One region of the Pseudomonas sp. LBUM1658 genome, then DNA from elsewhere that is predicted to be linked to it. Evidence: predicted binding sites of a transcription regulator. Region 1 holds the regulator's gene; the other holds the start of a gene.
What was found. Region 1 encodes FliA, which starts transcription of late flagellar genes. Its sites were predicted from a motif close to CTAAAGTTTNNNNNNNNNNNGCCGNTAA; they were not measured.

Region 2: the regulator FliA is predicted to act here: its motif matches at 1,802-1,829, upstream of ACA064_RS14590 (methyl-accepting chemotaxis protein).

The regions. Positions count from the first base shown of each region.
Region 1 covers NZ_CP166798.1:4,965,568-4,969,382, reverse strand. The annotation lists gene flhF (flagellar biosynthesis GTPase FlhF) at 1-902, shown strand, start outside; gene fleN (flagellar synthesis regulator FleN) at 1,021-1,851, shown strand; gene fliA (RNA polymerase sigma factor FliA) at 1,848-2,588, shown strand; gene ACA064_RS22795 (chemotaxis response regulator CheY) at 2,759-3,130, shown strand; gene ACA064_RS22790 (protein phosphatase CheZ) at 3,153-3,815, shown strand, end outside.
Region 2 covers NZ_CP166798.1:3,176,093-3,179,907, forward strand. The annotation lists gene ACA064_RS14590 (methyl-accepting chemotaxis protein) at 1-1,538, opposite strand, end outside; partial or broken gene ACA064_RS14595 (PAS domain S-box protein) at 1,919-2,926, shown strand; gene ACA064_RS14600 (response regulator) at 2,933-3,355, shown strand; gene lpxO (lipid A hydroxylase LpxO) at 3,611-3,815, shown strand, end outside.

The DNA.
Region 1 (3,815 bases):
TGCGTGAACTGCTGGAAGTGCAGTTGGGCTCGCTGGCCTGGAACCAGTTGCAAGGCAGTCGGCCCCAGCAAGCCAACCTTTGGCGCCGTCTGCAACGCATCGGTTTGTCCGGTCCGCTGTCGCGGGATTTGCTGGCACTGATTACTGAAATTGAAGAACCTCGTCAGGCCTGGCGCATGCTGTTGGCGCACCTGGCGCGGATGATTGCCACACCCGAAATCGAGCCGCTGGAAGAGGGCGGGGTGATTGCCATGGTCGGCCCCGCCGGCATGGGCAAGACCACCACCCTGGCCAAGCTGGCGGCGCGTTATGTGCTCAAGTACGGCGCGCAGAACATCGCGCTGGTGAGCATGGACAGCTACCGGATTGGTGCCCAGGAACAACTCAAGACCCTGGGCCGCATCCTCAATGTGCCGGTGACCCACCTCGACCCGGGCCAGTCCCTGGCCCAGGCCCTCGATCCGCTGCTGCGCAAGCGTGTGGTGTTGATCGATACCGCCGGCCTTCAAGCCAGCGACCCGGCGTTGCGCATGCAGCTGGAAAGCCTGGCCGGGCGCGGGATCAAGTCAAAAAATTATCTGGTCCTGGCAACCACTAGCCAGAAACAGGTTCTAACCGCTGCTTACCACAGTTACAAACGCTGCGGGCTGGCTGGCTGCATCCTGACTAAACTGGATGAAACAGCGAGTCTGGGCGAAGTGTTGAGCCTGGCGATCAGTCACCAGTTACCCGTTGCCTATCTGACCGATGGGCCGCGGATACCGGATGATCTGCATTTGCCGCGTCGCCATCAATTGGTCAGTCGCGCAGTGAGTGTGCAGATGCAGGAAGAACCCAGCGAAGAAGCCATGGCTGATATGTTCGCTGACCTCTACCACAGTCCGACCAAGCGGGTCGGCTGAGGTAATCATGAATAGATTGCAGTGTACCTACATCGATGGTCTGCCATGCATTGTTCCAATGGGAACGCGCAGCCAGTTATGTGGCCTCCGTCTAAGTAAGACAAGGTAAAGAACGAACATGGGCAGCATGCATCCCGTACAGGTGATCGCGGTGACCGGCGGCAAAGGTGGCGTCGGGAAAACTAACGTGTCAGTGAACTTGTCCCTGGCTCTAGCAGAGCTCGGCCGGCGCGTCATGCTGCTGGATGCCGATCTGGGGCTGGCGAACGTCGACGTTCTGTTGGGACTGACACCCAAACGCACTCTGGCCGATGTGGTCGAGGGGCGCTGTGAACTGCGCGATGTGCTGCTGCAGGGGCCGGGCGGAATCCGCATCGTTCCTGCGGCGTCCGGCACGCAGAGCATGGTGCACCTGAGTCCGGCGCAGCATGCCGGGCTGATCCAGGCCTTCAGCGATATCGGCGACAACCTCGACGTGCTGGTGATCGACACCGCCGCCGGGATTGGCGAGTCGGTGGTCAGTTTCGTCCGGGCAGCCCAGGAAGTATTGCTGGTGGTCTGCGACGAACCGACTTCAATCACCGACGCCTACGCGCTGATCAAACTGCTCAATCGCGATTACGGCATGAACCGTTTCCGGGTTCTCGCCAACATGGCGCAGAGCCCGCAGGAAGGGCGCAACCTGTTCGCCAAGTTGACCAAGGTCACTGATCGCTTCCTCGACGTCGCCTTACAATACGTCGGTGCGGTGCCCTACGACGAATGCGTGCGCAAGGCGGTGCAAAAGCAGCGTGCAGTCTACGAAGCGTTCCCGCGTTCCAAATGCTCGCTGGCATTCAAGGCCATCGCGCAGAAAGTCGATACCTGGCCGTTGCCAGCCAATCCGCGCGGGCACCTGGAGTTTTTCGTCGAGCGCCTGGTGCATCAAACAGCGGGTCCCGTCATATGACATCCAGCGGCTACAACCTTTACAAAGCCTCGGCACGTGACAGTCAGCACGAGCTGATCGAGCGTCATGCGCCGCTGGTCAAGCGGATTGCCTACCACTTGCTGGCGCGTCTGCCGGCCAGTGTGCAAGTCGAGGATCTGATCCAGGCCGGGATGATCGGCCTGCTCGAGGTCTCGACCAAATACGACGCCAGCAAGGGTGCGAGTTTCGAGACCTATGCCGGTATCCGTATTCGTGGGGCGATGCTCGATGAGGTGCGTAAAGGTGACTGGGCGCCGCGTTCGGTACACCGCAATACCCGGATGGTCAGTGACGCCATTCGCTCAATTGAAGCTAAAACCGGTCGCGACGCTAAAGATCATGAGGTTGCGGCCGAACTCCAATTGAGTCTCGACGATTATTACGGGATTTTGAACGATACCTTGGGCAGCCGACTGTTCAGTTTCGACGATCTGTTGCAGGACGGCGAACATGAAGGGCTGCATGAGGATGGCGCGAGTGCTCATCTCGAGCCGTCGCGTGATCTGGAAGATGAGCGTTTCCAGGCTGCGTTGGCGGACGCGATTGCCAATTTGCCGGAGCGTGAGCGACTGGTCTTGGCGCTGTACTACGACGAAGAGCTGAACCTCAAGGAAATCGGTGAGGTCCTGGGGGTCAGCGAATCGCGGGTCAGCCAGTTACACAGCCAGTGCGCGGCCCGCTTGCGGGGGCGTTTGGGGGAGTGGCGAGCGCGCTGACAGGCAGTGTGGGGACACTGCGAACGAGGCTGGTACGGCGTTGTTGCTGAACCGGTCACGGCCCGTTGTGCTTCATACAACCGTTGAGTGTTACGCCGAATTGATAGCGATGGCGCGTACAGGTGCTGGGCGCGTTTTAAGACTGCTTGGAGGTCGAATTGGACAAGAACATGAAAATCCTCATCGTTGATGACTTCTCAACAATGCGGCGGATCATTAAAAACCTGTTGCGTGACCTTGGGTTCACCAACACGGTCGAGGCGGATGACGGTACTACCGCGATTCCGGTCCTCAACAGTGGGAGCATCGACTTTCTGGTAACCGACTGGAACATGCCCGGCATGACCGGTATCGACCTGCTGCGTCACGTGCGTGCCGATGAAAAGCTCAAGCACCTGCCGGTGCTGATGGTCACGGCCGAAGCCAAGCGCGAGCAAATTATCGAGGCCGCTCAGGCCGGAGTGAATGGCTACGTGGTCAAACCCTTCACGGCCCAGGCGTTGAAAGACAAGATTGAAAAGATCTTCGAACGCATCGGTTGATGGAATTCGCCATGGGGGAGCTATGGAGCATTACGAAACTTCACAGGGCGATTTTGAATTAACCCTGAAAAAACATGCCCGCGAGCTGGTCGACAGCCTTGAAAAAGGCCAATTCGGCGATGCTGTGCAATTGATCCATGAGCTCAACCAGACCCGTGATCGCGGCCTGTACCAGGAAGTCGGCAAGCTCACTCGCGAACTGCATAGTGCGATCGTCAATTTTCAGATTGACCCGAACATGCCGCAAGCCAAGGAAGTTTCACAGATCACGGATGCCACTGAGCGCCTGTCCTATGTGGTCAGGCTGACCGAAGCTGCGGCCAATCGCACCATGGATCTGGTCGAGGACAGCACGCCGCTGGTCAACGGCCTGACCAATGACGCCCAGGCGTTGAGTGCCGACTGGGGACGTTTCATGCGCCGCGAAATCGGTGCCGAAGAGTTCCGTGAGCTGGCCCGGCGGGTCGACGGTTTTCTGACGCGCAGCGAGCAACAGAATCGTATCGTCTCGGCCAATCTCAACGACATCCTGCTGGCGCAGGATTACCAGGACCTTACCGGTCAGGTGATCAAGCGCGTGACTCAGTTGGTCACGGAAGTTGAAAGCAATCTGCTCAAATTGGTGCTGATGGCCAGTCAGGTCGACCGTTTTGCCGGCATTGAACATGACCGTGAAGCGATCCTC
Region 2 (3,815 bases), 1.8 Mb from region 1:
TACTGGGTGGTAGCGGTTCGGGTGAGCTCCTTGCTCAGTTCTGCCGAATGCAGGGATTGTTCCGAGGTCTGGTCAGCCAGGTGCGCAATGGTGGTGATATTGCGGCTGATTTCTTCTGCGACGGCGGTTTGCTCTTCGGTGGCCGCGGCGATCTGGGTTGTCATATCGGTGATATTGGCGACTGCCTCACTGATCCCGACCAACGCCTTGTCAGCCTCCAGTACCCAGGCGACCCCTTCCTCGGCCTGGCGATGACCGCTGGCCATGATCTGCACGGCGTTGTTGGATGACTGCTGGAGTTTGGTGATCAGACCGTGGATTTGCGTGGTGGATTCCGTTGTGCGTTGCGCCAACTGCCTTACCTCGTCGGCCACCACGGCAAAGCCGCGCCCCATTTCACCGGCTCGGGCCGCTTCGATCGCCGCGTTCAGTGCCAGCAGGTTGGTCTGGTCGGCGATGCCCTTGATGACATCGACCACGGTGCCAATTTCATTACTGTCCTTGGCCAACTGTGCCACCGTCAGACCGGTTTCACCGACCACCACGGACAGTCGCTGAATGGCTTCGCGGGTGTCCCTGGCCACTTCCCGTCCACGTCCGGTCAGCACATTGGCTTCCTGGGTGGCGTCAGCGGTGCGCTGTACGTGGCTGGCGACTTCCTGGGTAGTCGCAGCCATCTGGTTGACCGCGGCTGACACTTGTTCGGTTTCGACGCGTTGACGCTCCAGGCCTTTGGAACTGTCGGCCGCCAGCCTGTCGGATCTACTCGCCAGCTCATTGAGCTGTTCAGCTGTGTCCTGCAACCGGGTCAGGCAGGTTTTCAGGCGAGCTTGCTGGCTGATAATCGAGGTTTCCAGACGAGCGTGAGGGCCGCGGCCGTCGCTGTACATTTGCGCTATCAATGGGTCAGAGGTAGACGGCTCGACCATCTCCAACAGACGTATCGTGCCGCTCTTTTGCCAATGCAAGCCAATCAATCCCAACGGCACCGATACGGCCGCAGCACCAGCGAAGCCCCACCAGGAGCTTGTCGACAGGAAAACCAGGCCGCTCAGCTGACTGACCAGAATGAAGGGTAACCAGTCTTGAATCACCGCCAGCCATTTGTCTCCTGAAGGACTGGCCGACTTGCCCCGATTGACGCGCAGGTACAAGGCTTCAGCGCGGCGAATTTGCTCAGCAGTGGGTTTGACCCGCACCGACTCATAGCCGACTATATTATTGCCGTCGAAAATGGGCGTCACATAGGCATTGACCCAGTAATGGTCGCCACTTTTTGCGCGATTCTTGACGATGCCCATCCACGGACTGCCTTGCTTCAGGGCGGCCCACATATGCGCGAATACCGCTGACGGTACATCCGGATGGCGGACAATGTTCTGCGGTGCGCCGATCAAGTCCTTTTTCTCGAAACCACTGATCTCTACGAAAGCGTCATTGCAGTAAGTGATGACTCCTCGAGCATCTGTAGTGGAAATGAGCTTTTGTTGAGGATGAAGCGCAACTTCACGATTAGTTATCGGCTGATTGTTTCTCATTACCATCTGCTCCGGGGTGCCAGTAAAGTGACATCGGCTCCGGGAGCAAAAAGGTGAGGCGGAAAAATCCCCATTCATCAGATAGTTAACTTTGTTTTTGGGGTAAATTGGATCCATTCAGATCGAATCTGGATTTGCCCCCGGAAACGTTGGATAGCCCGCGATTTTCCTGAGGGCAACAAAAAGCCCGCATGCGGGCGGGCTTAAAAAGGAGTTCATGAAGGAGCAGCCACCAAGTTAGGCTTCTCGATGTGAAGATTTTGTGAAAGGCCCTTGGGGCGCCTCCTTTAAGCGCTGGTCAGTGAGAGATGCCTGCCGCTCACGTCATTGCGTTTCTTTGGACTAATCTCCCTCTCATCACACAGGTATTGGGTCGCGTGATGAAGCAGACAGAACGATTGAATGCGTCACTGGCAGATGAAGGGCGATATCGCCTGTTGATTGACGCAGTGACCGATTACGCCATTTACATGCTTGATCCTGATGGCTTTGTCAGTAGCTGGAACACCGGTGCCAGGCGTTTCAAGGGCTATGAAGAGGCCGAGATTCTCGGGCAACATTTTTCCCGTTTCTATACCGAAGAAGACCGCGCGGCAGGAATACCCGCGCGCGCACTACGGACTGCTGCCACCGCAGGCCGTTTTGAGGGCGAAGGCTGGCGGGTGCGCAAGGATGGCGGGCGTTTCTGGTCACATGTGGTGATCGATCCGATCCGAGGGACCAATGGCGAGCTGTTGGGTTTTGCCAAAGTTACCCGCGACCTGACTGAGCGCAAACTTGCCGAACAATCCCTCAAACAGAGCGAAGAACAATTTCGCATGCTGGTTTAGGGCGTCACCGACTACGCGCTGTATATGCTTGACCCCGAAGGCCGGGTCAGCAGTTGGAATCTGGGCGCGCAACGGATAAAGGGCTATCTGCCGAGCGAGGTCATAGGCCAGCACTATTCGATGTTTTTCGGTGAAGAGGATCGGGAAAAGGGCGAGCCGCAAAGGGCCCTGGACATCGCCCTGCGCGATGGCCGTTTCGAGAACCAGGGGTGGCGTGTGCGCAAGGATGGTTCGCGGTTCTGGGCCAATGTGGTGATCGACGTTATCCGTGACGAGCGTGGAGTCTTGCTTGGCTTCGCCAAAATCACTCGTGACATTACCGACGCTGTAGCAGCTCAACGGGCGCTCGAAGAGGCTCGTGAAGCGGTATTCCAGTCGCAGAAAATGGAGTCGATCGGCCGGCTTACGGCCCGGGCGGCGGAACCGTTTTTCACCACCAAGGGCATCGGCAAGGGCACGGGGCTAGGGCTGTCGATGGTCCAAGGCCTGGCTGAACAGTCGGGTGGACGGTTGATCCTCAAGAGTAAGAAGGGCAGTGGAACCACCGTTGAATTATGGCTGCCGATGGCGGATGTTTCCGAGCTTTCGGTTAAAACCAGGGTGCTCAAACCCAGCCAGCCATCAACCATGGATCTGTTCAGAATTCTGGTGGTGGATGACGATCCGCTGGTGTTGCTCAGCGCCGTCGCAATGCTGGAGGATCTGGGCCATACGGTGTTGTACGCCGACTCCGGAACGCGGGCCCTGGAAATAATCTCCGAGGACGATACTATTGATCTGGTCATTACTGATCAGGCCATGCCGCATATGACGGGAATCCAGTTGGCTGAAACCATCAAGTCTCGCTGGCCGAAGTTGCCGGCACTGCTGGCACTGCTGGCAACCGGGTACGCCGAACAGATGGAGATTGCCGTCAGCTGGCCAAGACTCAGCAAACCCTTCAGTCAGGAGCTGCTATTGCGCGCCGTGATTGACGCGATGGCCTAGACGAAAAACTGCGTAGATACTTTTTTTCATGACTGACTTCCTGGGCACCGCTGTTGAACAGAGTTTAACAATTGTTGGTTAACCTTGAGTTTCAGGCTGTGGCTAAAATACCCGCCATCGGCCATGCCAGAGCCTTCTGTACCGACTGGCGCATGATTCACCTGGTCGATATCGCTTTCAGACGCTGCACTGTCCATCGGCGGTCCGTGGCCGTTGATGGCGCAGCATGTTCTCTTCCGACCTGTGACGATTGCCGTGAAGCTCATCATTGCTGTTCTGTATATTTTGTCCATCAGCTACGTGCATTTGCGTGGCCGTGTCCGGCATAAAATCAGTCGCCAGTTGAGCGATCACTCGACCTTCCTGGCGCCGGTGAACTGTTTCCTTTACCTGTTCTCCAGGCAGCCCAAGCGTCCTTACCTCGATCCCGCCGACTTTCCCGACCTTAGCCCGTTGCAAA